3 regions of the Streptomyces sp. HNM0645 genome follow, and region 1 is predicted to be linked to each of the others. Evidence: riboswitches for the same ligand, from Rfam matches in the RefSeq annotation. Region 1 holds a riboswitch; each other region holds the start of a gene.
What was found. Region 1 has a riboswitch for cyclic di-AMP ahead of QMZ92_RS21185 (M23 family metallopeptidase). Riboswitches for the same ligand answer to the same signal wherever they lie in the genome.
Positions count from the first base shown of each region.

Region 2: it holds a riboswitch for cyclic di-AMP, as region 1 does, so the genes downstream of both, QMZ92_RS14595 (M23 family metallopeptidase) here and QMZ92_RS21185 (M23 family metallopeptidase) in region 1, are expected to answer to the same signal.
Region 3: it holds a riboswitch for cyclic di-AMP, as region 1 does, so the genes downstream of both, QMZ92_RS21700 (LysM peptidoglycan-binding domain-containing protein) here and QMZ92_RS21185 (M23 family metallopeptidase) in region 1, are expected to answer to the same signal.

Region 1 covers NZ_JASHLT010000029.1:71,637-75,472, reverse strand. The annotation lists gene QMZ92_RS21190 (PrsW family intramembrane metalloprotease) at 1-578, shown strand, start outside; gene QMZ92_RS21185 (M23 family metallopeptidase) at 796-1,830, opposite strand; cyclic di-AMP (ydaO/yuaA leader) riboswitch at 1,842-1,977, opposite strand; gene QMZ92_RS21180 (PP2C family protein-serine/threonine phosphatase) at 2,284-3,423, opposite strand; gene QMZ92_RS21175 (MerR family transcriptional regulator) at 3,635-3,836, opposite strand, start outside.
Region 2 covers NZ_JASHLT010000017.1:117,574-121,409, reverse strand. The annotation lists gene QMZ92_RS14600 (tyrosine-protein phosphatase) at 44-859, opposite strand; cyclic di-AMP (ydaO/yuaA leader) riboswitch at 1,704-1,864, shown strand; gene QMZ92_RS14595 (M23 family metallopeptidase) at 1,869-2,837, shown strand; gene QMZ92_RS14590 (SGNH/GDSL hydrolase family protein) at 3,061-3,836, shown strand, end outside.
Region 3 covers NZ_JASHLT010000031.1:11,496-15,331, reverse strand. The annotation lists gene QMZ92_RS21710 (cytochrome P450 family protein) at 1-676, shown strand, start outside; gene QMZ92_RS21705 (transglycosylase family protein) at 840-1,820, shown strand; cyclic di-AMP (ydaO/yuaA leader) riboswitch at 2,077-2,240, shown strand; gene QMZ92_RS21700 (LysM peptidoglycan-binding domain-containing protein) at 2,244-2,906, shown strand; gene eno (phosphopyruvate hydratase) at 3,228-3,836, shown strand, end outside.

The DNA of each region.
Region 1 (3,836 bases):
CGGCCGCCACCGCACGGGACCGGACGGTTCGCAGGGTCGTACTGCCCGTACTCGGCCTGCTCCTCTCCATGGGCATGCACGCCCTGTGGAACGGCTCGGGCATCTTCGGCCCTCTGGGTTTCTACGCGGTGTACGCGGCGTTCATGGTGCCCGCCTTCGGTCTGCTGACCTGGCTGGCGGTGTGGACCCGGCAGCGTGAGCTGCGCACGGTCGCGGCGGAACTGCCGGCCTACGCCGCGGCCGGGTGGCTGGCGCCCGCCGAGCCGCTGGCCCTGTCCTCCATGAAGGCCCGCACGATGGCCCGCGATGTGGCGGGCCGCACCCACGGCGCCGCCGCAGCGCGTGCCGTCTCCGAGTACGAGGTGTTCGCCACCTCCCTGGCCTTCCTCCGCCACCGGGCCGAGCGGGGCACGGCCGGGCCGGACTTCGCCGCCCGGGAGCAGGAGCTGCTGCACCACCTGTGGCAGCGCCGGGATCTCGCGGGCCCCGCCCTGACGTACGCCGCCCGCGCGACGGGCCGCGCCTGGCAGCCCCCTCCGCATCTGGACTACAGCGGCTTCAACCCGTATCGCGGCTGAGGCCACCCCGGCGGGCGCCCGAGGGGCGTGCGTGGACACCGGACGGTGCATGAATGCCGACGAGCGGAGCGCGGGCACGCACAGCCGACGGCCCGTCGGACGTCGGTGGGACGTCGCCGGGCCGCCGGCGGCCGGAGCACGAGGCTCCACGAGGATGGGCCGGAGCACGAGGCTCCGGGCGAACGGCCACCGGAGCTCGCGGTTCCGTGCCGATGGATCAGACGGAGAGGCCCTTGTCGCGCAGCCACGCGGCGGGGTCGACCCCGTCGCCGCCCGGGGTGTGCACCTCGAGGTGGAGGTGCGGGCCGGTGACATTGCCGGTGGCGCCGACGCGGCCGATGGTCTCGGAGGTGGAGACCTTCTGCCCCGCGCTGACGGTCATCGACGACAGGTGGCAGTACCAGACCTCGGTGCCGTCCTCGAGCTCCAGCACGATGCGGTAGCCGTACGAACCGGACCAGCCTGCCGACTTGATGGTGCCGCCGTGCACGGCCTTGACGGGGGTCCCCGTCGGCGCGGCGAAGTCGAGACCCGTGTGGTAGCCGGAGGACCACATGGATCCGGCCTGCCCGTAGGTGGAGGTCAGCGTGTACGACGAGGTCGGCAGCGAATAGCTCGCGGCGAGCTTGGCGAGGCGCTCGGCCTCCGCCTTGCGGGCGGCCTCCTCCGCAGCCTTGCGCTCGGCTTCGGCGGCCGCTTCGGCCGCCTCGGCGGCCTCGGTCGCCTGACGCTTCGCCTCGGCGGCGGCCTGCTCCACGGCGGCCTGCTCGGCAGCCGCCCGGGCCTCGGCCTCGGCCTTGACCTGCTGCTGCTCTGCCTGCTGGAGGATCCGGGCGCGCAGGGCCTCGCCCGCGTCATCACCCTGGACCGCGATGTCGGCCGTGGTGAGCGGTCCGTCCGCGACCGCCTCGTCGGCGGACTCGTCCGACATCAAGGAGCCGACACCGGGCAGCGATTCGGCGTCGGGGAGTTTGTCCGTGATGACGTCGGGAAGGGAGATGGAGACCGCGGGCTTGTCCTGGGCGGTGGCCATACCACCCGCACCGACCGCGGCGATGACACCGACACCGAGGACGGTGGAGCTCCGTGCGAGCGCGTTGCGTTGTTTGACGACGCGGTGCCTGCCACGGACGGGACGGACCGATTCCTCGGTCGGGTTCCACTCCTCCACCCCGGGGGCGGGAGCCCACTGGTCGCTGGGGACCCACTGCGCAGTGGGCGGCTCCTGGAGGGCAGGCTCGTTGGACGCCACGGAGGCGTTCTCCTTTCCTTCCTTCTCGCCTACCGGGTTAGCTGACGGGTTCGGAGCAGGAAGGTCTCCTACGGGCACCACGAAGTGCCCGATTCACCCCAATAGTTGGTTCCCCGGTTCCCTTGCGGGATTCGGCGCGTGCGCACGGTGCCGCCTCTGGCGACGACTGGGACGACCGCGCTGCGTTATCGAACGTTAATAGAGACCGAGCCCGGATTCCAAGCCGTTCCGACTGATCATTAAGGACGTTGGCCGGGACTTACCTGCAACAACATCCCCGAAACGGACAAGTTGATGGGCCTTCATTCGGGCAAGGCCTTCTGATGGTTAGTCAGTTGTTATGCGGAGGGCTCCCTTCTGATCACGTTCCGTGGCATTGCGCTTCCCAGGCAGCCCTCACGCCCCACATGCCGCACCGGCACCGAACCGCCAAGTGGAGAGGCGCCCCGCCCCTCACGGCGGGACCGGCGCCATCCCGCGCCGTGGCGGCTTCCGCTCCTTCTCCCGGGTGACCGCGAGCAGCGCCATGTCGTCCGTCGCCGCCCCTCCCGTGTGCCGTCGCACATCGGCGACGACCGCGTCCAGCAGTTCCTCCGGGCTGGAGAAGGCCCGGCCGCCCAGCCGCCGGCGCGGGTCGTACATGACGCCGTGCGCGTCCCGTGCCTCGGACAGGCCGTCGGTGTAGAGGAGGAGCGTGCCACCGGGCGGATAGGGGGTCTCGGACGTCACGTCCGGCCAGGCCCCGAGGCCCGTCCCCAGGGGCAGCGCCCGCTCGGGCGGATCCAGCACGAGCAGTGCGCCGTCCGCCCCGAGCAGCAGTGGCGGAGGGTGCCCTCGGTTGACGATCCTGATCCGACCGCCGTCACGCGGGATCTCGGCGAGCACGGCTGTGGTGAAGCCCTCGACGGCGCCGAACCGGGATTCCCACGCGCCCTCCCGTGCGAGCGCCCGCTCCAGCCGCTGCGCCACCCCCGCCAGCGAGTCCTCCTGCTCGGCGGCCTCCCGGAAGGCGCCCAGCACCAGGGCGACCGTCCCGACCACGCCCAGGCCCTTCCCCTGCACGTCACCCACGACCAGCCGCACCCCGTACGGGGTCTTCTGCGCGGCGTACAGGTCCCCGCCGATGAACGCGTCCTGCTCGGCAGCCTCGTACCGGGCGGCGATCTGCAGGCCGTCGATCCGCTCGTCCGGCGTGGGCAGCACGGCTCTCTGCGCGGCCTCCGCGACGACGCGGGCCGACGCCAGGCGCTCACCGCTGCGCCGCACGATCCGGTTGATGAAGAGGGCCAGTACGGAGACCGTGAACACGGTCAGCAGCTCGGTGACGGCCGGGATCTTCTGGAGCCTCTCGCTGTAGACGTGCATGCCGGTCACCGCCGCGCAGGCCGCCACCCCGGTGGCCAGTGTGTAGAGCATCGAGAAGAAGGGCGCGGCGATCAGCGGCGCGGCCGTGAAGAGAGGGGCCGCGGTGAACGTGTCCGGCGTCCCCAGGTCGTAGAAGACCCCGCCCACGATCAACAGCCACGGGAGTACCGCGACGAAACGACGGCCACCGTTCCCCCGCTGCCCCTCACCGCGTTGTCGATGCCGCACCAGTGGTCTCCTGCCGCGTCCGTCCCAGGGTCGCGGACGGTACCGCGCCCCATCCAGGCTGGCCGCCGCCGCGCCGCGCCACGAGTCGCCATCGGCCAACCGGCCGAGCCCCCGCGGCGTCGCCGCGCCGGCGTGACGGTCACCAGGGGCCCTCCTGGTGGCCGCGCCGCACCGGGCGACCGGTCGCCCGCCCGGGTGACCGCCGACTCGGTTACCGGTCGTCGCCGAGACGGCGCTCCGCGTAGACCTTCAGGGCGTCCCGGACGAAGACCGCGGTGCCCTCACCGTGCCGGTCGTAGTTGGCCGTGAAGCGCGGGTCGGCGACGTACATCTCACCCAGCCCGATCACGTACGACCTGGTGGGGGTGACCGTCGCCGACAGCCACTCGCAGTGCCGCCGGGCGATGTCCTGG
Region 2 (3,836 bases), on a different contig from region 1:
CCGGTGCCCCGGTGCGGCTGCGGACCGGACTGCCCGCCGCCGCTCAGGCCGCCCCGTCGACCAGCCGCCCACGGAGGCGTTCCCGCGTCGCGCTCGTGAGGCCGAGGCCGTCCGAGAGATAGCGCTCGGTGCTGCCCCAGACCTCCTCCATGGTCTCGAACGCCGCCGCCAGGTACTCGGCGCGGGCGTCGAACAGCGGGCTCAGCAACTCCATCACCTCGGGTGACATCCCGGCCGGGGAGTTGTCGCTGCGACGCACCTTGTAGCGCCGGTGCGGGTCGTTCGACTTGAGGTAGTCCGCCTCGATGGCGTCCCGCTCGACCCCCACGGCCAGCAACGAGACGGCGATGGACAGACCCGCCCGGTCCTTGCCCGCCGCACAGTGCATCAGCGCCGGCGTGCTGTCCTCGGCCAGCGCGTGCAGGACGCGGCTGTGCTCGGTGGTGCGCTCCTTGATGATCAGGCGGTACGAGGCGATCATCCGTCCGGCCGCCTGGCCGTCGGCGAGGATCGACTTCAGCTGGTCGAGGTCGCCGTCCCGGACCATCCGCCAGAACTCGGCCCCGTCGGCCGGGTCGGACAGCGGGATGTTGACGTTGCGCACCCCGGCGAGTTCGACGTCCGGGCCCTCCAGCCGCTGGTCCGCGGAATTGCGGAAGTCGAAGATCGTGTGGAGCCCGAGCGAGGAGAGGAAGGCCGCGTCGGTGTCCGTCGCGTGCGCGAGATGGCCGCTGCGGAACAGCCGTCCGAACCGAACGCGCCGTCCGTCCACGGTCGGCAGTCCGCCCACGTCCCGGAAGTTGCGCACACCGGACAGTTCGGGTTCGGTCGACGGGGTCTGGGGCAGCTGCTGCGTCACGGGGGCTCCTCCGTGTCTGCGGTCGGCGCTGCTCGCCGACGATGGCGCGGTGCTGACACTACGACATCGATTCCTGAGGCAATTATTTCGACCCGTGCCTGCCGGGCCGTTGCCCCTCGTCGAACTCCCCTCGGTGATGTGCGGGGTTGCTGGAGTCCGAGAGGTCTGGATCGAGGCGGTCGGCGACGGCCGGGTCCGGCTTCTGCCCGGCGCGAGGAGCGGCCACGCACTGTTCCCGACCGACCGGGACGAGCTCCTCCGTCCGCACCGGTGGGCCGCGCACCGAGCCGGCCGAGGCGGTCGCGGAGAACCCGGCGGCGGGCGGCGGCGACGGGTGTGGAGTGTCCGTGGTCGACGGCGCCCGGTTCGGGCGGCGGACGGGCGACCGTGCCGGAGTGGGGCTGGGCCCGACCCCGGGCTGCTTCCCGCGGGTCCGAGGCCGCTCGCCGGGCGGGATCGACCACGGCGATTCACGGATTGCGGGAATGGAATTCCGCCCGGACGAGTGAAAGCTGTTTTTTGTGCCACCCGCACGCTTGAATACATTGCGCCCACAATGGGCCATGTGTCCGAATTGGATATTTTAGGGTGACGCGCCCTGGTTGGGGATGGGGGCGGTGGTCACCCGTGAGCTGAATCATATCCGTGACGTTCCGTGGGGCGTGCGACGGTCCAACTCCCTTGCCTGCGCGGAAAGCGAAGATCCGTAATCCACGGAGCGTGACCGGGAAATGTGGTCTGATGTCCGGCAGATCGATTCCCGGGCGAAATGACGGCTTGTTCGTGCCGACCCGACTCCCTTACGGTCACCGCAATCCGGTCGGAACGCCTAATCCTGCCGCCGTCCGGAATATCGCACCCACCCACATGTGGCAGGAGCGGGGGACCCAGGTACTGCGCCGTTCCGTGACCCCGGACGGCTCGGGGTGAAGCTGCGCCCACGGCGCGGCCGGGCAGCTCCAGCCCGAACCCGACAGCTCACCTCGCAGGCGGCGGAGAGGAATGCGCCATGCCCGGTAAGGGGAAGCACCGCCGTCCGAGGACCAGCCCGTTCAGGCGCGGATTCGTCGCCGCCGGCACGGGCGGAGCCGCCATCGCCATCCCGCTCATCGGTGCCGCCGGCGCGAACGCCGCCGGGCAGTCCGCGCCCGCCGCCGGGCATGCCGCCCCGACCGTGCACAAGGCCGTCGTCCCCCAGGCGCCGCAGGCCGGCAAGGCGGCCAAGGCCTACACCGTAGTGGCGGGTGACCACCTGTCGAAGATCGCCGCCGAGCAGGATGTCGCGGGCGGCTGGAAGAAGCTCTACGCCGACAACCGTGCCGCCGTCGGTGAGAACCCCTCGCTGATCCACCCGGGTCTGAAGCTCAGCCTCCATGCCGGGCCGAAGGCCGCTGCCGGTGCGAAGCCGCAGGTGAAGGCCGAGCGCAAGGCCGACGCCCCGGCGAAGGCCAAGGCCGAAGCCGAGAAGCCGGCCGCCTCCGCCGAGCGCGCCTCCCGCACCGCCGACCGCGGCGCCTCGGCTCCCGCGGCCGCTCCCGTCCAGGCTCCTGCCGCCGCCGTCGCGAACATCCCCTCGGGCTACTTCGCCCCGGTGGTCGGCGGCGTCAGCACCGCCTACAAGACCGCCGGTGCCCTGTGGTCCAGTGGCTACCACACCGGTGTGGACTTCATCGCCCCCACCGGCACGTCCGTGAAGGCGGTCGGCCCCGGTACCGTTGTCTCGGCGGGCTGGAGCGGTGCGTACGGCAACGAGGTCGTCATCAAGCACCACGACGGCACCTACTCGCAGTACGCCCACCTCGCCCGGCTCTCCGTCTCCTCCGGCGAGAGCGTCACGGGCGGCCAGCAGATCGGCCTGTCCGGCTCGACCGGCAACTCCACGGGCCCGCACCTGCACTTCGAGATCCGCACCAGCCCCGGTTACGGGTCGGACATCGACCCGCTGGCCTACCTGCGCCAGCACGGGGTCACGATCTGACGTCGCGTCGGTACCTCACACGGCGTCCCCGTCCGCCGGCCCCGCGCAGGGGGCCGGCGGACGGCTTCGTTCCCGGCCCCGGCCGGTGTCGGTGAGAGGCGGCGGGGTGGGTCCGACGGCTATTCCCGCTTTACCGAAAACTGACCTGGTGGTCTATATCACGCGTCGTCAACCCCTCCCTACGGTGGCGTAGGTCACTTCGAGAGGTGAATGATGGCTCGACGTGGCAGATGATTCGCGATCAAGAGCAAAGGATTCCTTCGGGTCGTACGCGGCGATCGGTGACAGCTTCACCGAGGGCGTCGGAGACCCCGGACCCGACAGCCGGTTCGTCGGCTGGGCGGACCGTCTCGCGGTCCTGCTGGACGACCGTCTACCGGAACACACCTTCCGCTACGCCAATCTCGCCGTACGCGGCAGGCTCCTCGACCAGATCGTCGAGGAGCAGGTCCCGCGCGCCAGGGAACTCGCCCCCGACCTGGTGACGTTCTGCGCCGGAGGGAACGACATCATCCGGCCCGGCAGCGACCCCGACGACGTCGCCGAACGCTTCGAGCGGGCCGTCGCCGACCTCGCCGCCTCCGTGGGTACGGTGATGGTGACGACCGGCTTCGACACCCGCGGGGTGCCCGTGCTCCGCCACCTCCGGGGCAAGATCGCCACGTACACGGCACACGTCCGTGCCATCGCCGACCGCTACGACTGCCCGGTCCTCGACCTCTGGTCGCTCAAGTCCGTGCAGGACAGACGGGCCTGGGATGCCGACCGGCTGCACCTCTCGCCCGAGGGGCACACACGCGTGGCACTGCGCGCGGCGCAGGTGCTCGGTCTGGACGTGCCCGCCGACCCGGACCAGCCGTGGCCGCCGTTGCCGCCGCGCGGCAGCCACGAAGTCCGCCGAGACAACATCCAATGGGCCCGGGAGCACCTCGTGCCCTGGATCGGACGGCGCCTCCGGGGCGAGTCGTCCGGTGATCACGTGGAGCCGAAGCGCCCGGA
Region 3 (3,836 bases), on a different contig from region 1:
CCGGTCGGTGAAGAAGATGCGCGGCTATCTCGCCGACCTGATCCACCGCAAGCGCGAAACCCCCGGTGACGACCTCATCTCGGGACTCATCAAGGCGTCCGACCACGGGGAGCACCTCACCGAGAACGAGGCCGCCGCGATGGCCTTCATCCTCCTCTTCGCCGGGTTCGAGACCACGGTGAACCTCATCGGGAACGGCACGTACGCGCTGCTGCGGAACCCGGGGCAACGGCAGCGGCTCCAGGACTCGCTGGCCGCCGGCGAGAACGGCCTGCTCGCCACCGGGATCGAGGAACTGCTGCGCTACGACGGGCCGGTCGAGCTCGCCACCTGGCGGTTCGCGACCGAGCCGCTGACGCTCGGCGGCCGGGACATCGCCGCCGGCGACCCGGTCCTCGTCGTGCTGGCCGCCGCGGACCGCGACCCTGAGCGGTTCGCGGAGCCCGACAGCCTCGATCTCGGCCGCCGGGACAACCAGCACCTCGGGTACGGGCACGGCATCCACTACTGCCTGGGCGCGCCGCTCGCGCGGCTGGAGGGGCAGACCGCGCTCGCGACCCTCCTCACCCGGCTGCCCGACTTGAGGCTTGCAGCCGATCCGTCGGAATTGCGGTGGCGTGGGGGGCTTATCATGCGCGGATTGCGCACTCTGCCCGTTGAATTCACCCGCCGCTGAAACTGACGGCCAGTCAGGGCTGTGACTTTTACGTGATCTCCGCTGCATCGACTTGTGACTGACGTCGGAGTGCGGCTACGTTCACCCCGACTCCGGGTCATCGAGGTTTCAATCGCTTCGAGAGTCCCTGGAGTTTTCTGTAGTCACACGGAAGGCGCACCGCATGCTGTCCGGGAACGGCCGACACCGCCGACCTCGTCAGGTCCCCGCCCTCATCGTCGCGGCAGGGGTGACCGGATCGGCCATCGCCATCCCGCTGCTCGGCGCGGGTTCCGCGTCCGCCGCCGACACCGCCACCTGGAACCGTGTCGCGGACTGCGAGAGCGGCGGCGACTGGAGTGCCAACCTCGGCAACGGTTACTACGGCGGCCTCCAGATGTCCCAGGAGATCTGGGAGGCGTACGGCGGCACCGCGTACGCGCCGCGCGCGGACCTCGCCAGCCCCTCCGAGCAGATCTCGGTCGCCGAGATGGTCCTCGCCGCCCAGGGTGCCTCCGCCTGGGAGAGCTGCGGATCGATCACGGGTCTGGGCGGCGGTGGCTCCGAGCCCGCCGGCACCCCGTCGGCCGACCCGCTGGGCGACGTCGTGAAGGGGCCCTCGTTCGGCGACGGGGCGGATTCCGTGCCCGAGCCGGATGCCGGGGACCCCTCGCCGGCCGGGTCCCGGTCGGGCGCGGGCGAGTCCGCCTCCGAGTCGTCCGAGTCGTCCGAGTCGTCCGAGTCGTCCGAGCCGTCCGGGCAGTCCTCCTCACCGTCCGGGTTCCCGGAGTCCGCCGGATCCGCCGAGGGCTCCGGTGGGAGCGCGGAGGCGTCCGGCGAGGCCGGCGCGGAGGCGGGCACCGGCAAGCACCGGGGCACCCCCGCCACCGAAGGGGATGAGGCGGGCAATTCGGGCGATGACCGTGAATCCGGTCGACATGCCTCACGAGGTGATGGAACGACACGGGATGACGCCGCCACGGGAGATGAGTACGTCGTCCGCGTCGGCGACAACCTGTCGTCGATCGCCGACGCGAACCAGGTGCCCGGCGGCTGGCCCGCCCTCTACGAGGTGAACCAGGACGTCGTCGGCTCCGACGCGAACCTCATCCTGCCTGGCCAGAGCCTCGATCTCGGCCCGGGGAAGGGCGAGTTGAAGGAGTAGTTCAGGTGTTTATGTCCGGTTCTGTGCGAGTGAGACAAGAGTCTCTTCCGGTCAACTGGCGCCGCTAGCCGGTCAACTCCGGTCATCGTGGCTCCCACCTGCGAAAACGGACATGTCACCCCGTCAGTTTTGGGCGATTTCTCCCCGATGTTCGTCTTTGAACATCGGGGAGACGTGTGTCTACGGTCTGAACCGCTCGCAACGCGGGCCCCGACGACCGCACGCCGAATCCTGCCGGCGGCCGCCGGGAACAGTCGTCGCGCAAGCGCCGAAGGCAGGAGCGGGGGACCCAAGGTAAGTGCCGGACAGGCCCGATGAGGGCCGCCCGGCTAGGGGTGGAGCCGTGCGTTCGTCGCACGGCCGGGCACCACATCGGCCCGAACCCGACAGCTCACCTCGCAGGCGTCGGTGAGGAGAACTTCGATGCTGCTTTCCGGCAAGGGCAAGCACCGTCGCCCGACGGTCTTCCAGCGGTCCACCCGTGTCGCCACGCTCGCCGGTGTCGCCGGCGCCGCCATCGCCGCCCCGCTGATGGCCTCGGGCACCGCGTCCGCCGCCACCGCCTCCGAGTGGGACGCCGTCGCCCAGTGCGAGTCCGGCGGCAACTGGTCGATCAACACAGGCAACGGCTACTACGGCGGGCTGCAGTTCTCGGCCTCCACCTGGGCCGCCTACGGGGGCACCGCGTTCGCCCCCACCGCCGACAAGGCCAGCAAGGCGCAGCAGATCCAGATCGCCGAGAAGGTCCTGGCGGGCCAGGGCAAGGGGGCCTGGCCGAACTGCGGCACCGGACTGTCGAACGCCTCGTACGGCGGCGCCGCCCCGGCCGCCCCCAAGGCCGCCGAGCCCAAGGCCGAGCCCGCCGCCCCGCAGCGAGCCGAGGTCCCGACCAGCCGCTCCGAGCGCGCCGCCGCCCCGGTCAAGAAGGGCGACGGCGAGTACACGGTCAAGGCCGGCGACACCCTCAGCGGGATCGCCGACGCCGAGAAGGTCAAGGGTGGCTGGAAGAAGCTGTTCGAGCTGAACAAGGACATCGTCGAGGACGCGAACGTCATCCACCCCGGCCAGAAGCTCCACCTGAGCTGATGCCCGGCCCGGGGACCCTCGTGGTCCCCGGGAGGTGACCGTCGTCCGGTGGGCCCGGCGGACCACCGGGCGGTGCACCCCCCGTCCCCAGGCCCCGGCCCGGTGCGGCATCCCCGTGCTCCCCGCAGTCCCGCGGGCACGGGAGGTACCCCCGGGCCGGGGTCTTTGTCCGTTCCGGCCGGTTTTCCGTCCCACGGGGCGGGCATCTGCCGGACGATGGCACCCGGGCGGTTAGGCTCTTGCCGCAAGGCCGAAGCGGCCCTGCACCGACACGGCCCCGCTTGTGTCACCTCACGCGTCACATCCCAGAAGGAGATGCTCGTGCCGTCCATCGACGTCGTCGTAGCCCGGGAAATCCTGGACTCCCGAGGCAACCCCACGGTCGAGGTCGAGGTCGGCCTCGACGACGGCAGCACCGGCCGTGCTGCCGTTCCGTCCGGTGCGTCCACCGGCGCCTTCGAGGCCCTCGAGCTCCGCGACGGCGACCCGAACCGCTACCTGGGCAAGGGTGTCGAGAAGGCCGTCCTCGCCGTCATCGAGCAGATCGGCCCCGAGCTCGTCGGCTACGACGCCACCGAGCAGCGCCTGATCGACCAGGCGATGTTCGACCTCGACGCCACCCCGGACAAGTCCTCCCTCGGCGCCAACGCGATCCTCGGCGTCTCCCTCGCCGTCGCGCACGCCGCCTCCGAAGCGTCCGACCTGCCGCTGTTCCGCTACCTCGGCGGCCCGAACGCGCACCTGCTGCCCGTTCCGATGATGAACATCCTGAACGGCGGCTCGCACGCCGACTCCAACGTGGACATCCAGGAGTTCATGATCGCGCCCATCGGCGCGGAGTCCTTCTCCGAGGCCCTGCGCTGGGGCACCGAGGTCTACCACACCCTGAAGAAGGTCCTGAAGGAGAAGGGACTCTCCACCGGACTCGGC